Regions from separate parts of the Pseudoalteromonas sp. NZS11 genome, predicted to be linked through region 1. Evidence: predicted binding sites of a transcription regulator. Region 1 holds the regulator's gene; the other holds the start of a gene.
What was found. The regulator FliA, encoded in region 1, starts transcription of late flagellar genes. The targets are predictions, from matches to a motif close to CTAAAGNTNNNNNNNNNNNNGCCGATA.
Positions count from the first base shown of each region.

Region 2: the regulator FliA is predicted to act here: its motif matches at 12,379-12,405, upstream of pomA (flagellar motor protein PomA).

Region 1 covers NZ_JADYWP010000001.1:665,198-679,396, reverse strand. The annotation lists gene I6E82_RS02970 (chemotaxis protein CheW) at 1-404, opposite strand, end outside; gene I6E82_RS02965 (ParA family protein) at 408-1,178, opposite strand; gene I6E82_RS02960 (flagellar motor protein MotB) at 1,191-2,150, opposite strand; gene I6E82_RS02955 (flagellar motor protein) at 2,152-2,916, opposite strand; gene I6E82_RS02950 (protein-glutamate methylesterase/protein-glutamine glutaminase) at 2,909-4,075, opposite strand; gene I6E82_RS02945 (chemotaxis protein CheA) at 4,130-6,337, opposite strand; gene I6E82_RS02940 (protein phosphatase CheZ) at 6,353-7,126, opposite strand; gene cheY (chemotaxis response regulator CheY) at 7,144-7,527, opposite strand; gene I6E82_RS02930 (RNA polymerase sigma factor FliA) at 7,568-8,278, opposite strand; gene I6E82_RS02925 (MinD/ParA family ATP-binding protein) at 8,305-9,165, opposite strand; gene flhF (flagellar biosynthesis protein FlhF) at 9,158-10,639, opposite strand; gene flhA (flagellar biosynthesis protein FlhA) at 10,661-12,772, opposite strand; gene flhB (flagellar biosynthesis protein FlhB) at 12,845-13,975, opposite strand; gene fliR (flagellar biosynthetic protein FliR) at 13,985-14,199, opposite strand, start outside.
Region 2 covers NZ_JADYWP010000005.1:464-20,038, reverse strand. The annotation lists gene nrdR (transcriptional regulator NrdR) at 1-400, shown strand, start outside; gene ribD (bifunctional diaminohydroxyphosphoribosylaminopyrimidine deaminase/5-amino-6-(5-phosphoribosylamino)uracil reductase RibD) at 404-1,528, shown strand; gene I6E82_RS12115 (riboflavin synthase) at 1,555-2,208, shown strand; gene ribBA (bifunctional 3,4-dihydroxy-2-butanone-4-phosphate synthase/GTP cyclohydrolase II) at 2,238-3,350, shown strand; gene ribH (6,7-dimethyl-8-ribityllumazine synthase) at 3,451-3,915, shown strand; gene nusB (transcription antitermination factor NusB) at 3,931-4,341, shown strand; gene thiL (thiamine-phosphate kinase) at 4,388-5,362, shown strand; gene I6E82_RS12090 (phosphatidylglycerophosphatase A family protein) at 5,359-5,844, shown strand; gene I6E82_RS12085 (ligand-binding sensor domain-containing diguanylate cyclase) at 5,883-8,969, shown strand; gene dxs (1-deoxy-D-xylulose-5-phosphate synthase) at 9,043-10,905, opposite strand; gene ispA ((2E,6E)-farnesyl diphosphate synthase) at 11,011-11,898, opposite strand; gene I6E82_RS12070 (exodeoxyribonuclease VII small subunit) at 11,901-12,143, opposite strand; gene pomA (flagellar motor protein PomA) at 12,465-13,232, shown strand; gene I6E82_RS12060 (flagellar motor protein MotB) at 13,235-14,155, shown strand; gene I6E82_RS12055 (hypothetical protein) at 14,307-14,795, shown strand; gene I6E82_RS12050 (DNA topoisomerase III) at 14,866-16,806, shown strand; gene I6E82_RS12045 (M20 metallopeptidase family protein) at 16,883-18,193, opposite strand; gene I6E82_RS12040 (tetratricopeptide repeat protein) at 18,305-19,162, shown strand.

The sequences.
Region 1 (14,199 bases):
ACAGCCAATGTTAAACCAGCAACTTCAAAAAATAATGCCTGAAATTCACCATCAAAATAGTCAGATTGGCTAGTGGTTATAATCTGAGGTTCTGGTTCTTCTGTAATCGTACTTATCGGCTCTATTACTTCATCGTCAATGGCTTTATTAACTTTTTCGGCTTCAAAAATAGGTTCAACTATTGGCTTAATTTCAGAATTAAGTAAGTCTTGATCAAATATTTTTTCTGCCGCTTTTATCTGTTCTTTTGGTTTTAAATGAATATGTTCTTGCTGCGAGTCGTGTGGCATTTGCTCAAGTAATTTTGCGACTGGCTCAAGGTTATCTACAGGCTCGTCTTCACATAACAAAGCCCCTAGGTATTGTTTCATTACTTTTTCATTAGCAAATAATTGCTTACTCATTCATTAACCTTGTTCAATTAAATATTCTAGCAGTGCTTTATATGCGTATACACCACGCGAACGAGGACAATACTCTACAGGCACTTTTTGCGCAAAGCTTGCATCTCTAAATTTAGTATCTACCGGTATCACACCTGGCCAGACTTTATCACCATACGTACTTTGCAGTGTTTTATATGCTTCTAACGATGCTTTAGTTCGTTTATCATACATAGTAGGGATTATAGTATATTGATAATCTTTCGCTTGAGAGGTTTGCATTAATTCCATAGTGCGCATCATTCTATCAAGCCCTTTCAGTGCTAAAAATTCCGTTTGCACTGGCACTAAAATTCGCTCACTTGCTGCAAGCGCATTAACCATTAGCACCCCTAAAACTGGGGGGCAATCTAAAATGGCATAATCGTAATGTTCACTGATTTTTGCAAGCGCTTTTTTTAGTATTAATCCCATACCTGTTTTATTTCCCATGCTTCTATCAAGCGTGGCTATCGCCATTGTTGCGGGTAAAATATCTAGGTTTTCAAGTGTTGATGGGCATAAAGCTTGAAGTATCTCTTCACTTTGCATGCTCGTGCCACGCGCAAAAATATCATATACACTGACTTCCAAATCTTCTGAGTCAATGCCAAAGTAATAAGTGAGTGATGCATGAGGGTCTGTATCAATAAGCAACACACGCTTACCCTGCAAAGCTAAAATACCAGCAAGGCTCACTGCTGTTGTTGTTTTACCAACACCACCTTTTTGATTTGCGACAGTCCAAATCTTCACATTACATCCTAATTACTGTTCATTGCGCGTTGTTATGCGAATACCACCATGAGGCAAACGAATTATTTTTATTGTATCGTCATCTGAAGGGAGCTCAATTTCAGGCTCTTCCGCTACTGGCTTGACGGCTTGTTCATCACCTTTAATGTCTTGTATTGGCGGTAAACCATACTTAGAAAGTGCAATAACAACTTTACGATTTTCTGCTCGCCCTTGTTCTGTATCGTTACTTACAAAAGATGAATATTGACCATAACCTTCTATCGCCATTCTGGCAGAATTAATACCTAATGCTTCCAGCTCTACTAAAATAGACGTTGCCCTAGCAACCGAGAGTTCCCAATTTGAGCGAAATATTTCATTGCGAATACTTTCATCATCAGTATAGCCACGCACCCTAATATAGTTATCTACTGGAGCAATAATATCTTTAACAATTTTGACGACTTGCTTTGCCCTAGAGTGTGCAACTGAGCTACCACTTGAAAATAACATACCTGAGCTTAGCTCTATAATCAGCCAATCTTGATTAAGCTCTAAACTGGCTTCTCCATCACGAATTTCATCAATAAGCGCTGACTGCAGCTTAGCAAGTAAGCTATCGAGTGGTTTTCCTAAATATTTTTGTTGTATGTTACTTGTATCACTTTGACCGTCGAGTAACTCTGGACCTTGTTCTTCTTTTAAAATACTTTCACCATAAAGAACTTCTTGTTCAGGTGTCACTCTATCAGTCAATATTCCATTACCATTGACGCCCTCACCTTGCTGGGAGTGCTGGCGGGCAGATTTATCAAAAACGTGTTCAAGGGAGTCTGACAATATTTGAAATTGTTCTTCTTTGTTGATCGCTATCGCATACAGCACCACAAAAAAAGCAAACATAATGGTCATGTAATCGGCATACGATACAAGCCAACGCTCTGTATGTTGACTTTTAGGAGCAGAGTGACGCAGTCGTCGGCGTAGCATGTTATTCGTCCACTAAATTAGGACGCTCTACACGATAGGCTTCAAGCTTTAATTCTATATTTACTGGGCTTTCACCAACGCTTATTGCAATCACACCTTCGGCAAGCATTTCATGGTAAAGCATTTTTTGCTCTACACGCTGTTTTAACTTATTTGCCATAGGTAAAAACAATAAATTAGCTAAACCAACACCATAAATGGTCGCAATAAATGCCGTTGCAACTCCTGCACCAAGCATTTGTGGATCGGTAATAAACGACATTGCCTGTATTAAACCAAGCACAGCACCTAAAATACCAATGGTAGGACTGTAGCCCCCCATCGCTTCATAAACACGTGCGGCTTCAAGCAAGCGATCGCGTTCTAGCAGTAAATCAATTTCAAGCGTGTCACGTAGTTTTTGCTCTGAGCAGCCATCTACAAGCAAGCTTAAACCTTTTGCTGCATATGCATCTGGGTGAGCTAGCGCTTCGTTTTCAAGCGCTAAGTAACCTTCTTGACGTGCCTTATGAGACCACCGCTTAACTTGCTCTATTGCATCTTCAATATCATATTGTGGCGCAACAAAAACCCAAGAGCTCATATTTAGCATTTTTTTAAAGGTACTTGCTGATGTTTGCAACATAACAGCACCAAGCGTGCCGCCTAATACAATAATAAGGGCAGGACCATTAAATAAAGCAGAAACAACGCCGCCTTCTAAAGAGTAACCTAGACCTATTGCACCAAGTGCTACAAATAGTCCAAATATTGAGAGTTTATCCACAACCTACCTCTCTCTTGATACGTGCTGCAACATCGCTTAATGCTAAACTTTCACTCGAAAGCCCCGCATTAGCAATGGCTTGAGGCATTCCATAAACAACACAGCTTTTTTCATCCTGTGCCCAAATGGTTGCACCCGTTTGTTTTAACATTCTTGCACCGTCACGTCCATCAGCGCCCATGCCTGTTAAAACGATAGCAAGCACATCGCCTTGATACGTTTTTGCTGCACTGGCAAAAGTTACATCTACACTCGGTTTATAACTTATTCTCTCGCTATGATCTTCAAATACGCGCAGAGTTCTATTTGCACCACGCCCTTCTACCATCATCTGCTGTCCGCCAGGCGCTAGATAAGCAGTTCCTGGTTGTAAGCGGTCACCTTGTTGCGCTTCTTTCACTTTTATTTGGCACAGACCATTTAAACGTGCCGCAAATGCAGGTGTAAAAGCAGCTGGCATATGCTGAATAAGCAAAATAGGATGAGGGAAATTAGCAGGCAATTGAGTTAATATAGTTTGTAGTGCAACAGGGCCACCTGTAGAAGTGCCAATAGCCACAAGCTGGTATTGCTTTCCACTTGCTCGCATTGAGGCAATATTTGAACCTGACGATGTTGTAGGGGCTGCTCTTTGAAAGCTTCTATCGGGTTGTTTTATCGAAGGCGTTAGTGTGTTTGTTCTTTGCGAAAGTGAGCTTGTTATCGGTTTAGTTGATATTACTGGCTTAGGTGGTGTTGCAGCTTTAAACGTTCGCGGTAAACGTCTTCGCCCTATATCTTTCACTTTATTTTGTAAAAGCTTTATAGCGTCTTCATTATTGCGAGCGATGTCTTCAAATTTTTTCGGTAAAAAATCCATTGCTCCAGCATCTAGCGCATCAAACGTTGCTGTTGCGCCATCACGTGTTAGTGATGAAAACATTAAGATCGGGGTTGGATTACTCGCCATTATCTCTTTAACTGCGCTAATACCATCAAGCACAGGCATTTCGACATCCATAGTGATCATATCTGGACGTAGCTGAGCTGCTTTTTCAACAGCTTCTCTGCCATTCACAGCAAAGCCTATAACTTGTATGTCGCTATCTTGCTCAAGAATTTCGCTTACCCTGCGGCGAAAAAAGCTTGAATCATCAACAACTAAAACTTTAACGGCCATTTAGCTCTCTTATTAAATTTATGCGTAGGTATATATTAAATACCTACTTTATTATTAGCCTGCGTAATGTTTTAACATGTTTGGAACGTCTAAAATCAGTGCAATGCCACCATCCGAAGTTATTGTAGCACCTGCCATACCTGGTGTTCCTTGAAGTAACGCATCAAGCGGCTTAATCACTACTTCTTCTTGGCCAATTAATGAGTCAACAACAAAACCAATTTGCTGCGTACCAATTTGCACAATAACTACATGGCCTTTTGCTTTTCGCTGTGAACGATCTGAGCCTTTAACTAACCAGTGCTCGAGGTAGAATAACGGTATTGCCTTTTTACGCACAATAATTGTTAATTGCCCATCAACCACATTTGTTTTCGTTAAATCTAAGTTGAATATTTCACTAACACCTGCAAGTGGTAACGCAAATGTTTGTGCGCCAACAATTACCATTAAGGTCGGTAATATGGCTAAGGTAAGTGGTACTTTTATCTCTAAAATAGTACCTACACCTAACTCAGATTGAATACTTACAGAGCCGTTTAATTGGGTGATTTTAGTTTTCACCACATCCATTCCAACACCACGACCTGAAATATCAGATATCTCTTCTTTTGTAGAAAAGCCAGGTGCAAAAATTAGGTTGTATGCTTCAGTGTCAGAAAGTCGACTCGCTTGATCGTGATCGAGCACGCCTTTACTAATTGCTATTTTTTTCAGTTTCTCAGCATCCATACCAGCGCCATCATCTTTAATGGTCAACAAAATATGGTCGCCTTCCTGAGACGCTGATAAAGTAACATTACCTGTTCTAGGCTTACCGGCAGCCTCACGAACAGCTGGCATTTCAATACCGTGGTCAACTGAGTTTCGAACTAAATGCACAAGCGGATCGGCTAGTGCTTCCACTAAGTTTTTATCTAAATCGGTTTCTTCACCTACAAGTTGTAAGTCAATGTCTTTGTTTAAGCTGCGTGCTAAATCGCGTACTACGCGAGGGAAACGACCAAATACCTTTTTAATTGGTTGCATTCGCGTTTGCATAACCGCGCCTTGAATATCAGCAGTCACTACATCTAAGTTAGAGATTGCTTTACCCATTGCTTCACTGTCTGAATTGGTCGCTAAACTAACCAAACGATTTCGCACAAGTACTAACTCACCAACCATATTCATAATTTGGTCAAGTCGTTTTGTATCTACGCGAACTGTCGTCTCTGCTGCTGGTGGCGCTGATTTTTTAGGCGTTGCTGGCGCTGCTTTAGCAACCGGTTTTTCTACCGGTTTAGAAGCGGGTGCTTTTACAGGTTCTGGTTTTTTTACAGGCACACTCGCTTTTGCAGCTGGTTTAGCTGGGATATTGGGCTGTTTCACAGCTGGAGTGCTTTCTATTGATTTAGGTGCAGTGCCTTTACCATGAAGTTCATCAAGAAGCGCTTCAAATTCATCATCACTAATTTCATCATCTGATGAATTAGCAGTATTTGACGCTGGTTTAGCTGGTTCTACAGGTGCTTTAACTACACTACTTTGCTCAGGTGCTTTACTCGCAACCTCACCAAAACTGCCAACTCCATGTAACTCGTCTAATAAGCTGTCAAATTCATCATCAGTAATATCACCATTAAAATCACTACTACTTGCTACTGGCTTTTCAACTGCAGGACCTTGTCCTTTACCGTGTAGTTCATCAAGTAAGTTTTCAAATTCATCTTCAGTGATTTCGTTTATTTCAGCATCACTAACCGAAGGAGTTCCGCTAAACATTTCATCAAATGCAAATGGATCTTCCTCATCAGCTATTGGCGTATCAACTACTTCATCAAGAGGTTGTTCAACGTCAGTTTCTGAAGCGACTCCGTTAAGCTCGGCTTCTGTTGGAGGTAGGCCCAAAATGTGGAGGGTTTGAAGTAACTCAGGATCTGCTGGTTCTGGCTTATCCCTATTTTGGATAGTCGCGAACATTTCATTAATGGTGTCGAGCGCTTGTAAAATAACATCCATTAACTCTGAATTGACCGTTCGCACGCCTTGACGTAGTAAATCAAATACGTTTTCAGCGCCGTGGCAAGCATCAACAAGTTCTGTCATAGCTAAAAAGCCTGCACCACCTTTTACAGTGTGAAAGCCTCTAAATATGGCATTTAGTAACTCTGTATCTTCTGGATTATTTTCCAGTTCAACTAACTGTTCAGATAAAAGCTCTAGGATTTCTCCTGCCTCTACAAGAAAGTCTTGTAAAATATCTTCATCGACTTCAAACATGCAGTTACTCTCCTCTTAGAAGCCCAAACTTGATAAAAGATCATCGACTTCATCTTGATCAGATACAACATCATTACGCGATTCTTTATCAATAATAGGGCCTTCAGGACCTGCTAAAGTTTGTGTGGCAACTGGTTCTTTTATTTTTTGTTGTTCTACTTTATTCGCTGTGTTGTCACTGTCATCTTGTTCAGCAAACGCTGTTAAAAGATGAAGTAAGCTTTCTTCTACTTCTCTAACAAGTTCTATAACACGGCGAATAACTTGACCTGTTAAGTCTTGATAGTCTTGAGCCATTAGTACATTTGTCATTAAGCTTTGAAGCTCATCCGTTTTATGATGAGAGTTATTCATAAACTTATCGATACTATGGCAAAGTTGTTTAAACTCACCAAGCTCAATCTCCCGGCTCATTAAACGATCCCATGTCGGTTTGATATGAGATATTTCATCTGCAAGTTGCTGAGCTATAGGTAAACTAGCCTCAACAGCATCCATTGTTTTATTAGCCGCATTTTCTGTCATTTCTATAACATAATTAAGCCGCTTTTTAGCATCTGGAATCGCATCTGTCGTTATGTTAGTTAAGCGAGTATCAAGCTCAAAGCTTTTAAGTGCTTCGTGCAGTTGACGAGTCAACTTCCCAACTTCAGCAAATAATTTAGACTGCTCTTGCGAAGCTGTCTCTAAAATCAACTGATTAGCTTTATCTTGCTCATCGTTTTCTAAATAAATGACGAGTTGACGAGCTTGTTCTAACGTTATTTGAGGCGCAGCTGGTGCTGACATAAGCCTCTCCCCCATCATTAGCCTAAGCGTTCAAATACTTTTTCTAATTTAGTTTTTAATGTTCCAGCCGTAAATGGCTTAACAATATAACCATTAACGCCAGCTTGCGCTGCAGCTATTATTTGTTCTTTTTTAGCTTCTGCCGTTACCATCAATACAGGGATATGTTTTAACTTATCATCTGCACGAATTGCTCTTAAAAGGTCAATACCTTGCATTCCCGGCATATTCCAATCTGTAACCACAAAATCAAACACTTGATTTTGTAACATAGGCAAAGCTGTAGACCCGTCATCAGCTTCTTGAACGTTAGTGAAACCTAAGTCACGTAATAGGTTTTTTATAATTCGTCTCATCGTTGAAAAATCATCAACTACAAGAATTTTCATGTTTTTATCCAAAACATCCCCCAGTGAGGTATTAACCTTAGTTTACTTACTACTAGTTTATCCAGTCATTGATTTTAGCTTTAAGCTTAATCATCGCCTGACCATGTATCTGACTTACACGCGATTCGCTTACATCGAGTATATGTCCTATTTCTTTTAAATTCATTTCATCGTTATAGTATAAAGAAAGTACCATTGCATCACGCTCTGGTAATGACTTTATTGCATTTAGCAAAGACTCATTAAACCGATCATTTTTAACATTATTAAAAGGTTTGTCTAGCGCTAAATCTTGGCCTACGGGAGTAATAACATCCTCATCTACACCAAGGTCTTCTATGCCTAATACTTTACTGGTATTAACATCATTTAAAATATGATGGTACTCATTGAGTGAAATTTCAAGTTTTTCAGCAACTTCTGTATCTGTTGGTTCGCGATTCAGACTGCTTTCGAGCCCAGTAATTGCCTCTGCAACTTGTCGGCTTTTACGGTGTACTGAACGAGGAGCCCAATCACCACGGCGCATTTCATCAAGCATAGCCCCGCGAATACGAATACCGGCGAAGGTTTCAAAGCTTGCGCCTTTTGTTGCATCAAAGTTTTTTGAAGCTTCTATTAAACCTATCATTCCTGATTGAATTAAATCATCAAGCTGAACGCTAGGTGGTAATCGAGCAATTAGATGACATGCCACTTTTTTAACAAGTGATGCATGTTTCTCAACAATCACATTTAAGTTTTGTGTTGATTGATATCCCATAGCTCTATTCACCAATGTTGTCATAATTAGCCGTTTACTAGTTTCTCAATGAAAAACTCTAAATGCCCAGATGGTTGATTTGGTATTGGCCATTTAACTGCTTTTGTCGCCAGCGCTTTGAACGCGAGAGCGGCTGGCGAACTTGGAAAGAGCTCAACAATCACCTTTTGGCGACGTGTTGCTTTGCGCATATTTTCGTCATAAGGAACCGTTGCTACTAGCTCCATTGAAACATCTAAAAAGCGATCGGTAACTTTAGATAGTTTTGCAAACAATTCAGTGCCTTCACGCATACTGCGGACCATATTGGCAACAATTTTGAACTTATAAACACCGTGCTCGCGGCTTAATACTTTAATAAGTGCGTAAGCATCGGTTATTGATGTTGGTTCATCGCACACTACAACCATTACATCTTGTGCTGCTCGTGAGAAGCTTAGCACCATGTCTGAAATACCAGCGGCTGTATCTACAATTAAAATATCAAATTCGGTATTCAATTCGCTAAATGCACGAATTAGCCCGGCATGCTCAGATGGCGATAATTCAACCATACTTTGCGAGCCCGATGTAGCGGGTACAATTTTAATACCAGCAGGCCCTTCAACTAAAATCTCGTCAAGCTCACATTCACCTGACAAAACGTGTGATAAATTGCGCTCTACACGTAAACCAAGCATCACATCACAGTTTGCTAAACCTAAGTCAGCATCCAGCACTAATACTCTATTACCTTGTTGCCCTAGTGCAATAGCAGTATTTAGAGAAACATTTGTTTTCCCCACCCCACCTTTACCACCGGTTACAGCGATAACTTTTACGCCGTTGTTATTGTTTTGACTCATTTTGCGCAGGCCGCTTGCTTGATCTAATACTGTGTTAATCATACATCCCTACTGTACTTGGCGCCACTGCTTGGTGCCTTGAATGTTGTGCTTTTGTTCTTTTTAAATATAACTGCTCAGCCTTTTTCACTAGTTTTTCAGCATTTGCAACACGAATATCTTCTGGCACTCGTTGACCGTTAGTAAGATACCCTATTGGAAGGCGATTTTGAATCGCAATACTAATTATCTCACCCAAACTTAATGATTCATCTAACTTAGTGAAAATACAACCACTTAACTGTACTTTTTTAAAGTGACGTACTGTTTCTTGTAATACATTAATTTGTGCCGTCGCGCTTAGTACTAAGTAACTGCGAATATCCACACGTTGGTTACGCATTAACGTGTTTAACTGCTCAGTTAAACGTAAATCTCGCTGACTCATACCTGCTGTATCAATTAATACTAGACGTTTATTTCGTAAATGATATAAAACTTCAGCTAATTCATTAGCATCTTTAACTTGCTTTACACCACAACCAATAATACGGCCGTAAGTAGCAAGCTGTTCATAAGCACCAATTCTGTATGTATCAGTGGTTATTAAGGCCACTTTATCAGCGCCATATTTTTGTGCGCCTAACGCTGCAAGCTTAGCAACTGTTGTTGTTTTACCAACACCTGTTGGACCCACTAACGCATATACACCACCTTGGCGAAGTATTTCATTATTGGTTGTTTGCATTTGATCTTCGACCATCGTTAACAACGCTTTCCAGCCTTGCTTACGAGATACATCATCAGGTACAAAACATGCCATTTGTTGCGCGACTTCTTTATCAATACCCATACCGACTAAGCGGTCAACCATGCAAGCGCGTGTTGGATCGCGACGCGCCATATCTTGCTGCATTAAGCCTGATACTTGATGCTCAAGTAATTGACGAATTGCGTTCATTTCTTCACGCATTGTTGTCATTTCTTCGCTTTCATTATTGGGTGTTTGTTGGCGAGCCGTTACTGGACTATCTAAATCATCAAAGTCGCTGTCTAAATCATCAAAACCTAAGCTATCCGCTTGAGTTTGTGGACGAACTGGCGCTGCATTTTCAGGAGCAAACATATTTTTAGTACGCTGTTCCATAACTGGTTCTTGATAGTTATCGGTAGTATCAATACCTGATTGTGAAAACATTGATGCAAGTTCAGGGGAGCGAGGACGCGGTGATTGGCGCTCTAACAAAGCCTGTAGGCTGTCAGCCACTTTTGCCTGCGGCTCTGGTTTGGCACGCTGAGGCTCTGGTTTTACAAAATTATGCATACTTTGCTGTGGTGCTTGAGCACGCGGCTCTGCAGTACGTTGTGGTTGCGCTGCTACTTTAGGGGCTGCTTTGTCATAATCAACTGCCGCTACAATTTCTACACCGTTAGCCAGCTTCTTATTTGACATAATAACCGCATCAACACCTAACTCATCTTTAACTTCTTTAAGTGCTGTGCGCATATCTTTAGCAAAAAAACGTTTAATTTTCATGATTCAACCCCTGTTAAAATCTTATTGTTGGCCTACAGAGCTAACAATCTTGATCTGTCTTTCGTCTGGTACCTCTTGATAAGACATCACTCTCAATCCTGGAATGGTGTACTTAACAAAACGAGATAACACAGTGCGTAACATTCCTGACGTTAGCAATATAGAAGGTTCACCGGCCATTTCTTGATTTTGATGCGCTTGTGTCAATGACACTTGAAGTCGCTCTGCAAGTCCAGGCTCAATACCGGCACCTTCATCGCCTGCATTTTGTAATGACTGATGCAACATCTGTTCCAACTCAGGTGCCAAGGTTATGACAGGGATTTCTGATGACATACCAACCGCATCTTGAACAATTAACCGACGCAGAGAAATACGCACTGCAGCCGTTAATACATCAGGGTCTTGGCTACGCGGACCATACTCAACAAGGGTTTGAACAATTGAGCGCATATCGCGAATAGCTACACCTTCATTCAATAAATTTTGCAGTACTTTTACAATTGCAGTTAATGGCAACACATCAGGTACTAGTCCTTCTACTAAGCGAGGATGGCTTTTAGCAAGCATATCAAGCAGGTTTTGAACTTCTTCATGCCCTAGTAGCAACGCCGCACTGTTAGTTAATAACTGGCTAATATGAGTGGCAACTACCGTGGCTGAATCTACAACGGTATAACCTAGTGATTGCGCTTCATCTTTTTGATCAGGCTTAATCCATACTGCATCAAGGCCAAACGCAGGATCTTTGGTTTCAACCCCTTTAATTGGGCCAAATACTTGCCCTGGGTTAATTGCTAGCTCGTCGCCATGTTTAAGTTCGCTTTCACCTGTTGAAACACCCATTAGCGTTATTCTGTAAGCATTAGGGTCAAGCTCTAAATTATCGCGAATATGAACAGGTGGTACTAAAAAGCCAAGTTCTTGAGAAAGCTTTTTACGTACACCTTTAATACGATTAAGTAACTCACCACCTTGAGATTGATCTACCAATGGAATTAATCTGTAACCTACTTCTAAGCCAATTACGTCAACCTGCTGAACATCATCCCAACCAAGTTCTTTTTGCTCTTGTTTATTGGTAATACCTGTTGCAGCGCTTCCGCCACTGGCGGCTTCTTCGGCTTCTGCTGCAGCGGCTTTTAACTTAGTTTGCTGTGTGTAGTAAGCTAAATAACCCAGTAACGCACCTAAACTTAAAAAAGCAAAATGCGGCATACCAGGCACTAAACCCATGATGATCAAAATACCTGAAGCAATAAAGAGTGATTTTTCGTTACCTAGTTGTTTCTTAAATTGGTCACCCATATTGAGCGACTCATTTTGACGTGTTACAACAATCGCGGTACCAATTGAAAGCAGTAAAGAAGGGAGTTGAGCAACTAAACCATCACCAATGGTAAGTAATGTATATACTTCCATTGCGTTGCCAAAACTCAAATTATGTTGAATCATACCGACAAATAAACCACCAACAATATTGATGATTAATATAACAATACCTGCAATGGCATCGCCTTTTACAAATTTACTCGCACCATCCATTGAGCCGTAAAAATCAGCTTCGCGAGTTACTTCCTCGCGGCGATCACGCGCTTGCTCAGCACTGATAAAACCAGCGTTTAAATCGGCGTCAATTGCCATTTGTTTACCCGGCATTGCATCAAGGGTGAAACGTGCAGATACCTCAGAAATACGCCCAGCACCTTTAGTAATTACCACAAAGTTAATAATGATCAGAATTAAGAATACGACTAAACCAACAGCGTAGTTACCACCAATAACAACTGAGCCAAACGCTTCAATTACTTTACCGGCAGAATCACCACCATTATGACCTTCAAGTAATACAACTCGAGTGCTGGCAACATTAAGCGCTAAGCGCATAATCGTAGCGATTAGTAATACAGAGGGGAATATACCAAACTCAACCGGCTTCATCGTGTAAACAGTCACGAGTAAAACCACTAGTGCGAGGGCAATATTAAACGAGAAAAGAATATCGAGTAAAAATGGCGGTAACGGTAAAATCACCATTCCCAAGGCAGCAAGCACAAGCAAAGGAGTACCTACCCCTTTGGCATAGTCTTTTTTGTCTCTGTTAAGTTGTTGTAATACCGCTTTAAAACTCATAATTCTACAATTTCAAAAAATTGACACTACGTAGAATTTGCAATAACTATTCCAAGTTACTAAGTTAACGGTTTAATACTTGTAGGCATCGGGGATTGGGAGCTTATTATTAAGTTTAGTTGGGCGTTTTCCGCGCCCTTTATTAAAGCGCTTAAGCTGAAATACATACGCTAAAACTTGCGCTACTGCAGTAAATAGCTGATCGGGTATTTGCTCTCCTACTTCAGCAGTATGATAAAGCGCTCGGGTCAACATGGGGGATTCTAAAATAGGTACTTCATTCCCTATTGCTACTTTTCTAATTTGCATCGCCATTTCATCGATACCCTTAGCAAGCACTATTGGCGCTCCTGCGCGCTCTGTATCGTATTTTAATGCTACTGAGTAGTGAGTTGGGTTTGTAACAATAACATCAGCGTCAGGGACATCTTGCATCATACGGTTTTGCGACATTTGCCTTTGAGTTTGCCTAATACGCGCTTTTATTTGTGGGTCACCTTCAGAGTTTTTATACTCATCTTTAATCTCTTGCATGGTCATTTTAAGTTGTTTGTTATGGTTATAACTTTGAAATGGTGCATCAATAGCCGCAATAATAATTAAAGTGCACGAAAGACCTAAAAACATCCAGCCTAAAATCTCTAAGGCATGGATAATATTACCTGGTGCACTTTCTAAACTTAAATGCAGTATTTCATCAAAATAGGTATTAATTAAAAATATAGCAAAACTTGCAACCAAACCAAATTTTAAAAGTGACTTTACAAGCTCAATAGCCGCTTGCGGGCCAAACATACGTTTAAAGCCTTTCATTGGCGACATTTTACTTGCTTTAGGTGCAGCGGCTTCCCAGCTAAAATTAAAACCACCTAGTAACGTATTACCAATAAATGCAGCCAAAACTATAATTAATACAAACATAGCCATAGGAAACATTAAAGCGTCTGCAACCTCTCCCCATACGGCAAACATTTTAGTAGTATCAAAGGCTTCGTTACGATTTAAGCTAAGGGTTCGGCCCATTACATTGTATAAACCTTTACCAATTTCTGGCCCATACATCAAAAGTGATATAGCCGAAAAAATAAGTACAAACATGGTACCTAGCTCTTTTGAGCGCGCTATTTGGCCTTTCTTTTTAGATTCTTCAAGCTTTTTTGATGTGGGTTCTTCTGTTTTTTCTTGTCCTGAGTCTTCAGACATGACTTTCTCCTAAGGTGAGCAACCAACTAAAGTACACATTAGCTCAACCATTTTTAACCATTGAAACTCAAACTGAGTAACAAAGTTACCTAGTGTCGCCCAAATAATAATAAGTCCCGCTACCAAGGTAAACGGAAAACCAATAGAGAAAATATTTAATTGCGGTGCTGCACGCGTCATAATACCAAACGACATATTAATAACGAGCATCGCGGTAAGCGGTG
Region 2 (19,575 bases), on a different contig from region 1:
CCTTGTTGGCGGAGGCCATCAAGTTCGCCGGCGTCGTGAGTGTAACGACTGCCACGAGCGCTTTACTACATTTGAAGGCGCTGAACTGGTTATGCCTCGTGTTATTAAACAAGACGGCAGCCGCGAACCATTTAACGAAGATAAATTATTAAATGGCTTAAATCGCGCACTCGAAAAACGCCCAGTGAGCACCGAGCAAGTAGACGAAGTAGTGAATATAATAAAATCGCAACTACGCGCAACGGGTGAGCGAGAAATTTCAAGCCATTTGGTGGGTGAATACATTATGGAAGCCCTCAAAAAGCTCGATAAAGTAGCGTACGTAAGATTTGCCTCTGTTTATCGCTCGTTTGAAGATATACGCGAATTTGGCGAAGAAATTGCCCGCTTAGGGGAGTAATAAATGCAAAGCCAAACTACTTTTACCGAACATGATGAAATGTATATGGCACGCGCCATAGAACTTGCCAAAAAAGGCCGGTTTACTACCACGCCTAACCCTAATGTTGGCTGTGTATTAGTTAAAAATAATCAAATAATTGGTGAGGGTTTTCATCAATTAGCTGGTCAAGGTCATGCTGAAGTAAATGCACTGGCAATAGCTGGCAATAATGCACAAGGTGCAACGGCTTATGTAACGCTTGAACCGTGTAGTCATTATGGGCGTACACCACCGTGTGCTGAAGGTTTAAAAAAGGCGGGTGTTGTAAAAGTAATTGCCGCTATGGTTGATACAAACCCACAAGTTGCAGGCAAAGGCCTTAAAATACTGAGCGATGCCGGTATTGAAGTTGCTTATGGATTACTTGAATCACAAGCTCGCGCACTTAACGTTGGCTTTTTTAAGCGAATGGAACAAGGCTTACCTTATGTGACCTGTAAAATGGCAGCAAGCATAGATGGTAAAACAGCGCTTAAAAATGGGCAAAGTAAGTGGATCACAAGTCCCGCTGCTCGCCAAGACGTACAATTATACCGAGCGCTAAGCTGCGCTATTTTAACCGGTGCCGATACCGTGTTAGTAGACGATGCTAAACTTAATGTGCGACTAAGCGAGTTGCCTTGCACGCTACCTACCGATTTACCGCTTCGCCAGCCCGTGCGTGTTATAATTGACTCACAGAATCGTTTAACGCCCAACCTTGCTTTATTTAAAATCCAAAGTGATGTAATAATATTTACGACTAAGGTTGATAAATCACTGCAATGGCCGCATTTTGTAAAGCATATTGAAGTAAGTGAAAGTAACGGCAAAGTTGATTTACAGGCTGTTTTAGAAAAGCTTGGGCAACTGCAGTTTAATAATGTTTGGCTTGAGAGCGGAGCAACACTTGCTGGTAAAATGACAGAACTTGATTTAGTTGACGAGTTTGTTTTTTATTTGGCGCCTAAATTAATGGGCCATGATGCAAAAAGTTTAGTTAATTTTCCTGAATTGACGAGTATGCAAAACACCGTTGATTTAACATTTAATGAATGTGCGCGCATTGGTGACGATTTACGTATCACCGCGTTAAAAACTCATTAAAATCACTTAATAAAAAGAGTAGCGCTATGTTTACTGGGATAATAGAAGCCACAGGCAAAATTGCTTTATTACAAAAAAAACAAGGCGACTTAGCCATTCGTATCCAAAGTGCTGATCTTGATATGAAAGACGTAAAGCTAGGCGACAGCATTGCAACCAATGGCGTTTGCTTAACCGTAGTTGATAAACATATTGACGGTTTTAGTGCTGATTTATCTAACGAGACGATTGGTTTAACCGGTTTTGCTCACTATGCTTTAGGGCAAACGGTGAATCTTGAAAAAGCCATGCAACCTGTTTCGCGTTTAGGCGGTCATTTAGTATCTGGCCATGTTGATGGCATAGCAACTATTACAAGCATTACAGCAAACGCTCGAGCAACAGAATATTGGCTTACAACCGAAGAAAATTTAATGAAATACATCCCGTACAAAGGTTCGGTATGTATTGATGGTATAAGCCTGACAGTAAACGCTGTAGAAGGTAATAAATTCAAATTAACAATTGTCCCACATACGAGTGAGCAAACCACAATTGCTCACTTTAAAGTAGGCACTCAAGTTAATTTAGAAGTCGATCAAATTGCACGTTATTTAGAGCGCCTTATAAAAGGTGCAGAGCAACCAACGGGCTCTGATATTTCGATGAGCTTACTCGCTAAAGCGGGTTTTATTAAATAACGAAACAGATAACTTATACGAGCAAATTTATGAATTTACACAGCGCACAAGAAATCATAGACGACATTAAAGCCGGTAAAATGGTTATTTTAATGGATGATGAAGATAGAGAAAATGAAGGTGATTTAATTATCGCCGCAGAGCATATTAGCGCAGAGGCTATTAATTTTATGGCCACTCATGGCCGTGGCTTAATTTGTTTAACTATGACGCAAGAGCGTTGTGAGCAACTTGATTTACCTTTAATGGTTAAAAATAATGGTGCTGCATTTTCGACTAACTTTACAATGTCGATAGAAGCATCAAAGGGTGTTACTACAGGTATTTCAGCAGCAGATAGAGCGCGTACAGTGCAAGCGGCTATAGCTAAAGGCGCAGTACCAAGTGATATTGTTCAGCCTGGTCATATTTTTCCAATTATGGCACAACCTGGCGGCGTATTAACTCGCGCAGGACATACTGAGGCTGGCTGTGATTTAGCGCGTTTAGCTGGGCTTGAAGCATCATCTGTTATTGTTGAAATACTTAATGCCGATGGCACCATGGCGCGTCGCCCTGATTTAGAAGTTTTTGCGAAAGAGCATGATATTAAAATTGGTACTATTGCTGATTTAATCGAATACCGTAACTTAAATGAAACAACAATTGAGCAAGTTGCAAAATGTAAGTTACCAACTATTCACGGTGAATTTGATTTAGTTACTTACAAAGACACAATTGACGGCCAATTACATTACGTATTGCTTAAAGGCGATATAAAAGAGCAAGAACCGACAAATGTACGTGTACATTTGCAAAGTACCTTTAACGATATCCTACTTTCAGATAGAAGTGCTGACCGTAGTTGGGGCCTTTCAGAAGCAATGGCTTATATCGCTAAAAATGAAGGTGCTTTAGTTATTTTAGGTAAGCAAGAAAGCACTGAAGAATTAGAGGCAACTGTAAAAGCATTCGCAGCAGCTGATGCTGGCGAAAGCGTTACGCCTCGTAAATTCAAAGGTACATCTCGTACTGTTGGCGTAGGCTCGCAAATACTTGCAGATCTTGGAATTAAACAAATGCGATTAATGAGTCGCCCTAAAAAGTACCATGCACTTTCGGGCTTTCATTTAGAAGTTGTTGATTATGTTGAGCCACAATAAGCATCACGCTTAAACTAGGCTATTATTTTATTTTTATGGTATGATGCGCAGCAATTTTTGCGCAATCGCAACCGCTTGAACTTATTTTTAGGGTTATCAAATGAAAATTATTGAAGGTAGTAAGTACGCTCCTGGCAAAAAGTTTGCCATTGTCATTTCTCGTTTTAATGACTTTATCGGTAGCAGCCTCCTTGCAGGTGCTGTTGATGAGCTAAAACGCACTGGTGGTGTATCTGATGACGACATTACCGTTATTTATGTACCAGGCGCGGTAGAATTACCTTTAGCGGCTAAACGCGTTGCGGCAAAAAAAGAGTATGATGCAATCATCGCATTAGGCGTAGTGATCAGAGGTGGTACACCACACTTTGACCTAGTTGCTGGCGAATCAAACAAAGGTCTTGCGCAAGTATCACTTGAGTATGATATCCCGGTTGCATTTGGCGTATTAACCACAGAAAGCATTGAACAAGCAATTGAGCGTGCTGGCACCAAAATGGGCAATAAAGGCGGCGAAGCTGCTTTAGGCGCGCTTGAAATGGTTAATGTGTTAGATAAAATTTAAGTTTAAGGAATTTTTGTGAAACCAGCAGCAAGACGTAAAGCACGTATCTTAGCACTCCAAGCCGTTTATTCTTGGCAAATAAGTGGCAATTTAATTGCCGATATCGAACAACAAATGTTGATCGAAACAGACGTTACTAAAATTGATGTTGAATACTTTAAAGATTTAGCGACGGGTGTTGCTGTAAATTATAAGCAACTAGACGAAGCTGTATCACCACATTTAACACGTCCGTTTAATGACTTAGATATGGTTGAGCGCGCAATTTTACGTTTAAGCAGCTATGAGCTTAAGTTCCGTGAAGATGTACCTTATAAAGTTGCTATCAACGAAGGTATTGAGCTGGCCAAAATATTTGGCGCTGAAGACAGCCATAAATTTGTAAACGGTGTACTTGATAAAGCTGTTAAGCATTTACGCAAGTAAGTAAACCGTTAAAGAGGGGAGCCGGCATAGGCCGGCTTTTTTGTGTATGAAGGAATTTGAATTAATTAACCGCTACTTTAAAGGTCGCGGGATCACCCGTCGTGATGTAAACCTAGGTATAGGGGATGATTGCGCTTTAGTAACCGTTCCACAAAACTGCCAACTTGCCGTTACAACAGATACTCTTGTTGCTGGCGTACACTTTTTTGATGATATTTCCCCTCGTGCATTAGGTCACAGAGCGCTTGCTGTTAATTTAAGTGATTTAGCGGCAATGGGCGCTGAGCCAACATGGGTTTCAGTTGCGTTAACCTTGCCAAGTATTGACCCACAGTGGATTGAAGAGTTTACTGAAGGCATGCATGAAATTGCAGAATACTTTAATGTGCAAATTATAGGTGGCGATACCACGCAAGGCCCATTAACTATCACTATTTGTGCAAAAGGGACTGTACCAGAAGGTACTGCACTTCGCCGTAGTGGTGCGAAAGTGGGTGATTGGATTTATGTTACAGGTCCGCTAGGTGACGCTGGACTTGCAATTGAGTCTCGCAAACAAGGTATAAGTATTGAGCCAGAACATTTAAAGTACTTAAATAAGCGCTTTGACTTTCCAACACCGCGTGTTGCTGCAGGACAGGTATTGCGAGGTCTTGCATCATCGGCTATTGATGTATCGGACGGTTTAATCGCTGATTTGAGTCATATACTTGATATGTCGCAAGTAAATGCAGTTGTGAATATTGAAAGTATTCCGACTTCAGATGCAATGCAAGCAAGCCTTGATTTTAATCAGCAGCTGCCATTTATTCTAAGTTACGGTGATGATTACGAATTAATTTTTACTGTACCTGATAGCAATAAAAGTATGCTAGATATAAAACTGCGTCAATATGGTGTAGATGCAACATGCATAGGCCAAATTAAAAGTGGCGATGGTCAAATTGAACTTTTACACAACGGTGAAAAGTTTGATTTTAAGCAGCAAGGTTTTGAGCATTTTGCAAAGGAGCTGGTTTGAACAAAAACCGAAAGTTTAATTTAAAGCGCCCACATCAGTTTTTTGGTTTGGGTTTTGGTACTGGGTTAGCCCCTAAAGCACCTGGTACATTTGGCACTTTTGCTGCACTGCCATTCATTTTTATGACTATGTATTATCCGCTATGGTTGCAAATTGTGTTTGCCGTAGTGATCAGTATATTTGGTATATGGGCCTGCGGTAAAACGGCTGATGATTTAGGCGTGCACGACCATCCTGCTATTGTATGGGATGAAGTGGCAGGTTATTACATTACAATGATTGGTGCAGCACTTAGCTGGCAAACATTACTCGTTGGTTTTTTGTTATTTCGCTTTTTTGATATAGCAAAACCTGGCCCAATCCGTATGCTAGACAAACGAGTACATGGTGGTTTAGGTATTATGGCCGATGATATACTTGCGGGCGTTTTTTCGCTTATATGCTTACAGGCGCTAATAAAAGTGGGTTTACTACCCTTTTAATTTTTTATATTTGATTTGTTTAACTAGGTGGCAGCAATATGATGCGATTTTTACTGGTTTGTGTACTGATGTTGTGCGCGACACCAAGTTGGGCTTCAATTAGTGATTACGTAGTTAAGCAATGGAATATAAAAGATGGTCTACCTTCGCAATCACTTAAAAGCGTAGTACAAGACCAGCAAGGCTATATGTGGCTTGGTACTCAGTTTGGCTTAAGCCGTTTTGATGGCACAACATTTACAAACTACAACACGCAAAATAGCCCGTTCTTGCCTAGTAATGGTATTAATAAACTTTTAGTCGATTCTAGTGGCTTATTATGGGTAGGTACTAAAAGTGGCTTGGTAGTTATTAATCCAGCCACATTTGCAGCACAAGAGTTTAATATTAAAGGTCCAGTAAGAGATATTCTTGAGGACTCTAAAGGCAGCATATGGATTGCGGCTAATGGTTTATACTATGTAGATAGAGGGCAAGTTGATTTACGCACTCAAGTAAATGGTCCCCTACCTATTGTTAATGCTACCGTAATTACCCAAATTGTTGGCTCTGTTAGCCAAATGGCACTCTCTCCTGAAGGTATTTGGCTGGTTAATGATCGTCATTTATTACGCCTTACTAAAAACTCATCAGATTTCTCTAAACTACGTTTAGAGCTTACCGCTAAAATATCGTTACCAGAGCGCTTAGCGCAAACCATAGTGCACGATTTATCATTCTTAAACGGTAATTTGTATATAGCCTCTGAGCTAGGTGCATACTTTTTAGATTTAGATGACGAACTAAGACCTTTTCCTTTACCTAATGCAAATAACTCAGCCGTTTATAAGTTTATGAGTGATACCGATGGTGGCTTATGGGTTTCGACTTATGGACGTTTATTATTTAGAGATAAAACCGGTGAGTGGCAATGGGTAGAACCAAGCCAACTTGATCAAAGCATATGGTTTGCTGATATTTTTAGAGATGATAAAAATAACGTTTGGTTAGCAAGTTTTAGTGAAGGCTTATGGCTTGCCCATGAAGGGCGAGTAGAAAGGCATTCAGCTGTTTCAGATATGACCGAGTCTGTTATGGCTATTAGCCAAGCTCCAGATGGAAAACTGTGGGTTGCTAACAAAAGCGGCATTGGTTATTTCGATTTAGATAAAAGTTTTATTAATTTAGTTCCAAGTAGTAAATATGGATACGCGTCAGTACACGATCTACAATTCGATGGTGAACGATTATATATAGCCACGGGGCGCGGCTTATTTGTTTTTGAAAACAAGACACTCTATACCGTCCCTGGTCGAGCGCTTCGCGATAACCCGGTATTTGCAATAAGTCGCTCTAGTAAAGGCGGTTTTTGGATTGGTACCGGACGCGGTTTATATCGATTAAATTATGCTGGTTTAACGCCTTTTGCATATAACGCTTTTTTAGGTAGTAAGTTTATTACCTACGTATTGGATAAAACAAACTTTGGTGTGATTGGTACTAGTAAAGGCGCATATTACTTTACAGACCGTGGCATTGAAAAAATTGGTGACCAAACAACACTTGAAAGTGCATACGTAACTAGCGTGCTACATATAGATGGCGTGGGTATTTTAATCGGCTCTCTTAACGATGGGCTTTTTTACAGAAGTACGCAAGGGCAGTGGCGTCAACTCGATGCCGCTAATGGTTTACCGTATGGGTCTATATTTAGCCTAGAATATGATGAAAAGTTAAAACATGTTTGGGTAAGCACCATGAAAGGTGTTTACAGAATGCCTGTAGAGCAATTTAAAACAGAGATAAAAAGCTTAAAAGTTGAAGAAGTGATTTCATCTTTTGACCGTCAACTCGATGGTAAAGCGAATCAATGTTGTAGTGGGCTTGGGCATGATGCGGTAGCAGACACCGGCAATTCTATTTGGTACCCAAGCTTACAAGGTGTTGTTGAAATACCTAAAAATGTAGAGCTATTTGGTGTGCTTGCATTAAAGCCAACAATAGAAACAATAACAACACCACTTCGTCATTTAACCACCGCTGCGCTTGGTAAAAAACCATCATTAGAAACAGACGAGCGTGATATAACGCTAACTTACACAGCTATTGATTACTATGCACCAAACAGTATTGAATTTAGATATAAACTAAGTGGCTTAGATAGTGACTGGCGCTATGCTAATACGCGACGTGAAGCTATTTATACTAACTTGCCTCCAGGCTCGTTTTTGTTTCAGTTAGAAGCGAAGCGCCAAGGTGAAGACTGGACTAAAGCGCAAGAAGTAGAATACGGCTTTGTAGTGCCTGAGCGCTTTGACGAAACTATTTACTTTAGGCTTTTAATTACCAGTGGTTTTATTTTGCTTTTCTACCTTATTTTTTGGGTATTTAGAGCGCAAGAGCGTAGAAAACAAGAAGCATTAGAGGGCTTGATCACCGAGCGTACCTTAGAGCTTCGTCAAGCTAATGATAAATTAGGCCAAGTGAATTCACAGCTTAAATTAGTTAGTCACTCAGATGAGCTAACAGGGCTGCGTAGTCGTCGCTTTTTGTTTGATCAACTCCCTAAAGATATTGAACACTTTCAACGTAATTCACAATCGCTGCAGGCACAAGGCAAGTCACTGGTGCTGGTAATTATTAACTTTGATAACTTCAGCCGTATCAATGATGCCTATGGCCCAATTGCAGGTGATAGCTGCTTACAGCAAATGGCTGCATTATTAAATTCGCGTACGCAGGGTTCTGACTATGTGGCACGTTGGAGTGGTGATGAGTTTTTACTATTATTACGTGATTTTAAATGCAATAAAATAGACAGCTATGCTTCAGATCTTTGTAAAGTAATAGCGGCTAATTCATTCCAATTACCAAATGGCAAAACAACTAATATCACGGCATCAATTGGTTGGTCATTTTATCCATTACCACTTTTGGGTGGGCAGGTAATTAGCTGGGAAACATCTATTAATTTAGCTGATATTTCATTGCACCAAGTTAAAAAGCGCGGTGGTGATGGTGTTGCAAATATTACGTTTGATGATCAGCTTGATGCATTTGAGTTTGAACAAAATTCTAACGTTGATCAACAATTAGGTATTTTACAAAGCAATGGCCTAGCTGATATTAAAGTGTGGATGCGCTGATCAGCAATATTTGATATTAAAAAAGGAGCCTAGGCTCCTTTTTTAATATGCTCAACTTTAGATGTATAGGAAGTTAATTAATAAACGCTTTAATAGCGGTTAATATTCCTTGCTCGCCTAATCCCATTTCATCGTGCATTTCATCTTGGGTGCCGTGTTTAATAAACTCATCAGGAATACCTAAGTTAAGGATATTAATATCAGCTTTTTGCGTTGCTAAGAATTCGTTAACTGCAGAGCCGGCACCGCCAGCAATCGCATTATCTTCAAGCGTAACAATTACATCGTGGCTAGTTGCAAGCTCATTTAAAAGTGCGGTATCAAGTGGTTTAATAAAACGCATATTAACAAGCGTTGCATCTAATTCATCTGCAGCAAGCTGTGCATTTTCAAGTAATGTACCGAACGATAAAATGGCAATTTTACTGCCTTTCTTAATTGTATCTGCCTTACCTATTTCAAGCAGTTGCATAGTGCTTTCAATGTCTGCAGTACCTGCACTACCTCGAGGATAACGAACTGCAACAGGGCAGTTTGCTTTATAACCGGTGTATAGCATTTGGCGGCATTCGTTGGTATCGCTTGGTGCCATAATTACCATATTTGGAATGCAGCGCATAAAGCTTAAATCGTACGCACCTTGGTGAGTTTCACCATCGGCTCCAACAATACCAGCGCGGTCAATGGCAAATAATACAGGTAAGTTTTGCAGTGCAACATCATGTATTAATTGGTCATACGCACGTTGTAAAAAGCTTGAGTAAATAGCAACAACAGGTTTTAAACCTTCACAGGCAAAGCCAGCGGCTAAAGTAACGGCATGCTGCTCAGCAATAGCTACATCAAAGTATTGATCTGGATGCTCTTTAGAAAAACGTACCATGCCTGAACCTTCGCGCATTGCAGGCGTGATAGCCATTAACTTACTGTCTTGTTCGGCCATATCACATAACCAATCGCCGAATACTTTTGAAAAAGTAGCAGCACTAGGTTTAGATTTAGGTAGGCTAGTTGTGCTCGGATCGAATTTTGGTACACCATGATAGCCAATAGGATCGGCTTCAGCTGGTTTGTAGCCCTTACCTTTTTGGGTTTTTATATGTAAAAGCTGTGGGCCTTTTAAATTACGCATATTACGTAATGTATCTACAAGCATGTTTACATCGTGACCATCAATGGGACCAATGTAATTTAGGCCTAATTCTTCAAAGAAGGTACCCGGGATCATCATGCCTTTAATGTGCTCTTCCATTTTACTGGCAAGTTGCTTTACCGGAGGCACTCCTGAGAGTAACTTTTTACTACCTTCACGAATGTTAGTATAAAAGCTACCTGATAAAATTCGAGCAAAGTGATTTGTTAATGCGCCAACATTTTCAGAAATCGACATTTCGTTATCATTTAAAATAATAAGCATGTCTGATTTTACATCACCTAAATGATTCATCGCTTCAAATGCCATGCCTGCGGTTATAGCTCCGTCACCAATAATGGCTACAGACTTTCGACCTTTACCTTCTTTTTGTGCGGCAATAGACATACCTAAGGCAGCTGAAATAGAGGTGCTTGAATGGCCTACGCTAAACGTATCGTATTGACTTTCATCGCGAAAAGGAAAAGGGTGCAAACCGTCTTTTTGGCGAATGGTGTGCATTTGCTCGCGACGACCAGTAAGAATTTTATGCGGATAAGCTTGATGACCCACATCCCAAACTAGGCGATCGTCTGGAGTGTTATAAACATAATGCAGGGCAACGGTTAGTTCAACCGTCCCTAAACCAGACGCTAGATGACCGCTACTTTGCGATACTGAGTTGAGTAAATAATCGCGCAGCTCATTGCTAAATGCAGGGAGTTTGTCTTGCGCTAAGTCACGCAATTGGGCTGGCTCGTCAACCAAATTAAGTAATGGATACTTGCTACTATCAAGTGTCATGGTTTTATATATATCCTTCGCTAACATTAATTAATTCAAAGCTTTTACGAATAATTAATGTTGAGTAATAATGTCAGTGCTAATTGCAATACGTATGAGCAAAAATTAGTGGTCACGCTCAATTAGATAATTTGCTAGCGACGCAAGAAGTGTTGTGTCAGCATCTATATTTGCTAACGCTTCATGGGCTTGTTGTATTAAATTCTGCGCCTTTTCTTTAGCGCCTAGCATACCTAATAACGCCGGATATGTCGCTTTATTCGCGGCAATATCGGAGCCTTGTGGCTTTCCTAAAATAACTGTATCGCCTTCAACATCTAAAATGTCGTCGTGTACTTGAAATGCTAGCCCTATAGCATACCCAAAAACACTTAAATTTTCTAAGGTTTGTTGATCAGCCTTTTCACTGCACAGTGCACCAAGTGTAATTGCGCAATTAATTAGAGCTCCGGTTTTTAGCTTATGTATTCGCTCAAGCTCTTGTACGGTAATTACTTTATCAGTTGCTGCTATATCAAGGCCTTGTCCGCCAACCATACCCTGAAGGCCTGATGCGTGGGCAAGTGTAGCAATCATTTTTACTTGTGTTTGTGATGAGCATTCAAATTTGTGATTCGCAATAAGCTCAAAAGCAAGAGTTTGAAGAGCATCACCGGCTAAAATTGCATTTGCCTCGCCAAACTCTATATGACAAGTAGGGCGTCCGCGGCGTAAGTCGTCATCGTCCATTGCTGGTAAGTCATCATGGACTAACGAATAGCTATGAATACACTCAATTGCAGCAGCAAGTACGTTTAAGTCTTGATGGTTTGCGCCGAGCATTTTACCTGTGGCATAAACTAAAAATGGACGTAATCTTTTACCGCCATTAAATAATCCATACTGGGTGGCGTTCTTTACCGTTTCTTCTGTATCGAGAGGCTGGTTAAAATGCTGTTGTAAGGTCGCTACTACATCTTTTTGAGCACGTTCAATATGATTTTTTATGCTCACAGCTATTCCATATCATTATCAAAGTTTGTAAGTACTGACTTTTCGCCATTCCCCATCAAAATTGATACTTTTTGTTCTGCTTGCTGTAATTTCCCTGATGAAGCACTTGCTAATGCAATTCCACGCTCAAATTGCTTTAACGATTGCTCAAGCGATAAGTCACCTTGTTCCATGTCACTAACGATTGTAGATAATTCTTCTAGTGCTTGTTCGAAACTTAAGTTTTCAGGTTTTTTAGTCGCCATCTTTATTTCAGCTTACATAATAAATTTAGGGGTCAATTTTAGGGGGAATGCTAAACTAGGTCAAAGGATGATATTGGTTTTTTACCTTTATAACGTTAAATTATATTTCAAGTGCATTAATAAAGCCTTAATAGCGGTCTGTTGGTTTAATAAATCAATTGATAATTAGGTAGCCCTTATAACTTGATCTAAGATAGTGCTAAAGGCTGCTTTTTATGTTTATTTATAAAAATGGCTTAAGCAATTCAATATGTTGCCGATAAGCAGTTAATAATAAAAGTTTATGATAAGGCCATTAAGCATGAAACTTCTGGAGGAAATGTGGATTTAGCAACCATAATCGGGATCCTAGGCGCAATTGGCTTAATTGTCATGTCTATGTTTATGAGTAGTAGCGGTGAAATGGCTATGTTTTACAATACCCCGTCTGTGGTTATTGTATTTGGTGGTTCACTCTTTATTGTTTTATCAAACTTCACTATGTCGCAATTTTTGGGGATAGGTAAAGTTGTTGCCAAAGCGTTTATGTTTAAAATCGAAACGCCAGAAATACTTATCGAAAAAGCAGTAGAACTTGCTGATTCAGCTCGTAAAGGCGGTTTTTTAGCACTCGAAGAAGCTGAAATTCCAAACCCCTTTATGCGCAAAGGCGTCGATATGCTCGTTGATGGCCATGATGCAGATGTAGTTCGCGCTACACTTCAAAAAGATATTTCTCTAACTACGACTCGCCATGAATTGGGCGCGGGTTTATTTAAGTCGTTAGCTGATATAGGGCCTGCAATGGGTATGATTGGTACTCTAATTGGTTTGGTTGCAATGTTGTCTAACATGGATGACCCAAAGGCAATTGGTCCTGCAATGGCAGTAGCACTATTAACAACTTTATATGGCGCGTTTTTAGCCAATGTTGTGGCAATTCCTATTCAGGTAAAACTTGAACTGCGTAAAGACGAGGAAGCGATGAATCAGCGTTTAATTTTGGATGCTATTTTAGGTATACAAGATGGTCAAAATCCAAAAGTAATCGAAGGTATTTTGAAAAATTACTTAGCTGAATCTAAACGCAAAGTAGATACCGAGGAGTAACTATGTCTGATCAAGAGTGCAAATGTCCACCACCAGGTCTACCTGCATGGATGGGAACGTTTGCCGATTTAATGTCACTGTTAATGTGCTTTTTTGTACTCTTGCTCGCGTTTTCAGAAATGGATGTACTTAAGTTTAAACAAATTGCGGGCTCTATGAAGTTTGCTTTTGGTGTGCAGAATAAAATTGAAGTAAAAGACATCCCTAAAGGGACCTCTGTTATTGCCATGGAGTTTACCCCAGGTAAACCAGAGCCAACCCCAATAGAAACCATTCAGCAGCAAACAGTCGAAATGACTCAACAAATGTTAGAGTTTCAGGCTGGCGATGAAAGCTCAGCAGGCGGCAGGCAAGAACAGCGCGGGGATAAACGCGGTGGCGAATCTCGTAGTACCTCACAAGAAGAATCTTCTGAGCAAGCAACTTCAGCAGCCGATCAGGAGCAAACTAACGAGCTTGTTAAAAAGATAGCGCAGCAGCTTGAAAAGCAAATAATCGATGGCGCAATTGAGCTTGAGTCTTTAGGGCAGCAAATAATTATTCGCATTAGAGAGAATGGTTCATTTCCTTCAGGTAGTGCATTTTTACAACCTAAGTTTAAACCTATAATTCAAGATATCGGTGTGCTGTTAAAAGATGTACCCGGTGAAATAACAGTATCTGGCCATACTGATGATTTTCAGGTGTCGAATGAGTTATATATTAATAATTGGGACCTATCATCAAAGCGTGCTGTAGCCGTTGCAAGTGAACTGCAAAAAGTCCAAGGATTTGATAAAACCCGAATGATGGTGGTTGGTCGAGCTGAAACACGACCACTTGTACCGAATGACACCGATGAAGATCGCCGCAGGAATCGCCGAGTAGAAATATCTATATTACAAGGTAAAGCAAAAGAGTCAGCTCCTATAGATGTAAGATAACTTTTATTGGCAAACACACTTATTTATCATAAAGTATGCTTTCTTTAACAAATGTAACGGAATAGTTTATGAAAAAGGTCGATAAGTTTAGTCATATGCCAGGAAATGGCGGTGGTAATGACGATGATGAAAAAAAACTTGATTAACTCTAATGCCTGAATGGTTTTTAAAGACTATATTGATATTAGATACTAGTTGGGTGTTTATTTTAAGCCCTGCTATTTTCATCTTTTATTTTAGAAAAGATTATTTGGCCCTGCGTTTCGCTTTAATTACAGCCGCTTTTTTTTTATATGGAACCATTATTCATCCTTACTTGAAAGAGTTTGATAATGGGATTTATGTTTATCGATACCTTGTTTGGGCCTTTAATGATATTGCTTGGATGGCACTCATCGCATATCTGGGGTTAAAAGATAAGGTTTATTTATGGCAATGCGTATTAGGTCAATTGGTTGTTATTATGGCACCAATTTTACAGCTATTTAGATTAGTCGACCGCCATTTATGGGATCTTTCTTATAGTACATACATTTATAAAACCTTATTGCCATTTATTAATATAGGCACCGTTATTGTTTGTTATCTTCCGCTTATTTATATTTTAACAAAAGACAAAAAAAGCCCAGCTAGCGAATAGTTACAAAAAGTTCCCTCCTTTAAAATAGCTGTGCTAGACTACTGTTTATATAAACAGTGATGAGCAGGCTATGAAACTCTACATTGCAGAAAAACCTTCACTTGGACGTGCTATTGCTGATGCGTTACCAAAACCACATAAAAAATATGATGGTTATATAGAAGTCGCTAATGGCGATTGTGTATCGTGGTGTATTGGACATTTGCTAGAACAAGCAGAGCCCGATGATTACGATGAGCGCTTTAAAAAGTGGCAGTTTGAACACTTACCTATCATACCTGAACAGTGGAAGTTAAAAGCCAAAACCAAAACACGTAAACAGCTCACTGTTTTAAAAAAATTAATTAAACAAGCCTCGCAACTTATTCACGCTGGCGATCCAGACCGTGAAGGCCAGCTACTAGTCGATCAAGTAATTGAAGAAGCTAAAATAAGTCAGGCTAAAAAGCAGAGTACGCAACGTTTACTCATTAGTGATTTAAACTTATCGGCGGTAAAAAAATCACTGGGTACTATGCGTTCTAATCGAGATTTTATTCCGTTAAGTGTATCTGCTTTAGCGCGCTCTCGTGCTGATTGGCTATTTGGTATGAATTTAACACGTGCATACACACTAGCTGGGCAAAAAGCAGGGTTTGGTAATGTGCTTTCGGTAGGGCGAGTACAAACCCCTATTTTAGGTCTTGTTGTTAATAGAGATAACGAAATAGCACACTTTGTATCTAAGCCTTTTTACGATGTACTGGCGCATTTACTTACTCCAGATAACCAGCCATTCATAGCTAAGTGGGTTCCTAGTAAAGCATGTGAGCCACATCAAGATGAAGAAGGGCGAATACTTAACAAAGCACTCGCACAAAATGTTGCTTCACGCATTACAAAGCAAAGTGCTGAGCTTACTTCACTTGACCAAAAACAAAAAAAACAAAGTGCTCCATTACCTTATAATTTATCTGCACTACAAATCGATGCGGCTAAAGCATTTGGTATGCCAGCTCAAAAAGTGTTGGATATTTGCCAAATACTTTACGAACGTCATAAATTAATTACTTACCCACGCTCGGATAATCGTTATTTACCTAAAGATCACCATCAAGATGCATCAGCTATTTTTAAAGCTATAAGTGCTAATGGTGGGCAAAGCAGTGAATTAGTAAACGGGGCTGATGTAAAAAAGCGTAGTAAATGTTTTAACGATTCAAAAGTGGCTGCGCATCATGCCATTGTGCCTACGGCTAAGCAGTTAAAGTCAGCGAGTTTGAGCGGTGACGAAGCGAAGGTATATCAATTAATAAGCCGCCATTACCTAATTCAGTTTTATCCCGACTATATATATAACGAAACTAAAGCAGAGATAACAATCGCTGGCGGATTATTTAAAGCAAATGCAAAACAAGATGTAAGCCTGGGCTTTAAGGTATTAATGGGTAAGTCTGAATTAAAAGATGAAGCTACGTTACCTCCTTTAACAAAAGGTATGTCTCTTTTTTGTGAGCAAGGCGAAGTGGTCGAAAAGCATACATCACCTCCTGCTTATTTTACCGACGCTACATTATTGGCTGCGATGACGGGCATTAGCCGTTATGTTAAAGATCCACAAATTAAAAAAGTATTAAAAGACACTGATGGTTTAGGGACTGAGGCAACACGTGCGGGAATAATCGAGTTGCTATTCAAGCGGCGCTTTTTAAAACGTGAAGGTAAGTCAATTAGAGCGACCGAAACGGGACTTGCCCTTATTAGCGTATTACCACAAGGTTTAGCGAGTCCTGATTTAACCGCAAAGTGGGAATCGAGCTTAGGTGATATCGCGCAGCAAGTAATGAGTTATCAGGAATTTTTACAGCCTTTACTTGCTGAGCTAAATGGGTTTGTACAATTAGCAGCAAACTGCGATAGCAATGCATTTGCAAGGTTACCAAAAAGCTCACCTAAAAAACGCTTTGCTAAACGAGGTGGAAAAGCGACCCTTAAAAAGTCGAGTTATAAAAAAAGCTCTGTTGCTAGTTAGCTACAGAGCCATTTTATTAAACGATATTACTTAACCTGAACTCTGCTTGAGATAGATTTATTATCCAGAATTCAGGTTACTTATTAAATAAAGCAACAGCAGCGTTACTCATTGCTTTTATTCCGGTAGGGATAGCAACTTTATAATCTGGTGCAAATTTACTAGAGTGTAGGGAAGGGAGTACTTCACCTGTTTTTATCGAATCTGCATATTGTGCTTGGTTTACACCTCCTAGCCAAAATAAGGTAATCGGGATATTTTCATCGGTGCGTCCGTATAGGCCAAAGTCTTCACCCGCCATTACAGCTTGTGTTTCAAGCACATTAGTATCACCAATTGCGCTGGCAATAGAGTTTCTAACAATGTCTGTTTGTGCAGGGTTATTATAAGTAGATGGAATAGATTCATCTTCATGTACATATACTACAGGGTAGTTTGATTCATTTAGGCCAGCACTTTGTGCAATACCTGCCGTGATTCGTTTTATTGCTGCTATTTGAGCACTTCTAACATTTGGGTTATAGCTTCTGAGAGTGAGTTGTAGTTTTACTTCATCCGAAATCACATTATGTTTTGAGCCACCATGAATAGACCCAACCGTAATAACCGAAGGCTCTAGCGGTGAAAGTTCTCGGCTTGTGATTGTTTGCAGAGCAAGTACTGTGCGTGCAGCTATAATCACAGGGTCTATAGTTGTATGCGGATAAGCACCATGACCACCTTTACCTTTTATTGTAATATCGACAGAATCTACACTTGCCATAGTGTATTCATTTTTCATTGATACCTTACCAGCGGGGACGCTAGCACTTACATGCAAAGCAATTATATGATCAGGTTTTTCATATTTACTAAATAGTCCTTCGCCTAACATGGCTTTAGCACCCCCACCAACTTCTTCGGCAGGCTGTGCAACCATCATCAAAGTGCCTTTCCATTGATCTTTGTGTACTATTAATTGCTCAGCAGTACCAATAAAAGAGCTCATGTGAATATCGTGGCCACAACCGTGCATTACACCTACTTTCGCACCATGCTCGTCTATTACTTTAACTTTTGAGGCATAGGACTTTCCTGTCTGCTCTATAATAGGTAAGCCATCGGTGTCAGTACGGATCATCACGGTTGGACCGTTTCCGTTTTTGTAAATGCCGACAACACCAAAGCCACCTACATTACTTGTTACTTTAAAACCCAGCTGAGTTAATTTATCCGCTATTTTATTACCCGTTTCTTGTTCGTGATAAGAAAGTTCTGGCGATTGGTGTAAATCAAGGTAAAACTTTTCTATAGCTTGCATGGTTTTGCTTAAATTCAAATCGAGTCCATTTGCTTGTACTAATGGGCTTGCTAATAAAAGTATTGCACTTAGATAAGTTAATTTCATGTTTTCCCTCATTGTTGAATATGTATACCGGATGATTTAGGTATATGACTTGTAATTATTATGTTCACCACCATATAAAAACCTAAATAGATGAATATGGCAATCAATTCAATGAGCAACATAGTTAGTATTAATGCGCAAAACCTTCAACAAGTACTCGGTGAAACATCACAGCAAAAATTGGTGTTGCTTAACTTTTTCTCTCCTCAAAGTCCTGACTGCATCGGACAGGCTGCAATTTTAGATAAAATAGCGGCTGAATATGCAAGCTATATAGTAGTAGCAAACCTAGATTGCGATGCAGAGCAAGCACTCGCTTCTCAACTTGCGCAGCAAGTTGGTCTTCAAACTCTGCCTACGCTTGTATTATTAAAAGACTCTGCACCAGTAGATTTACTTGCAGGTGTTCAAAGTGAGGCACAAATACGCGAAGCCCTAGCAAAGCATTTACCTGCGCAACAAGACTTACTGTTAGAGCAAGCAAAACAAGCGTTATTAAAGTCAGATTTAAATGCTGCTTTCAATTATGCAAAGCAAGCTTATGAAATAGACAGCGGTAATGCACGCATCAAATTAGTGCTTGCAGACATATGTATTCAAATTCACAAGGTAGATGAAGCCCAAGCGCTTATAAATACAATAGACGTACAAGAGCAAGATGCTTACTTTAATAATATAAAAGCAAAATGCGAAGCTGCGCTTGAAGCAAAAGACTCACCAGAGATTAAAGAAAAGCAACAACAAGTAGAAAAGTACCCAAATGACCTAGAATTAAAAGAAGAGCTCAGTATTTTACTTAATGAAGCGGGCAGAAAAGAAGAAGCATTGGATATACTATTTACAGTGCTGCAAAAAGATCTGAATTTCAATGAAGCGAAACCAAGCTTTTTAGCCATTATTGCCTCTTTACCTGATGGCGACGCACTCGCAGCAAAGTATCGTCGCAAGTTATATAGTATTTTATACTAGGGTCTGTTGCTCTTTGCGGATTAAAATTTGTTCAAACTAGGGGGTGTTTAATCGCGGCGCGAGATTTGTAACCTAGTGGGCTCGGTAACTGCTCCTGCGTTACCCTACTGGCTTACATCCATGTAAGAATAAGTAAAAACCGAGTAACAAAGAGTAAATAGCCCCTAGGAAGAACCCTTTGGGCAGCGCCTGTTTGGCATTAATGCTACGTTATCGCCTATTTATGGGGAGTAACCACACTACATAGGCTCTGCCTTGCCTGAATACCAAACAGGCTGCTGCAAATTTAACCTTGAAAGATAAACAGACCCTAGATTCTAATAACTATTACTTTTGAGAAGCACCTAAATAAGGTGCTTTTTGCATTTTTAAGGTTTTAATTAAAAGCTATAGAATGGTTTAGCTATGTAAAA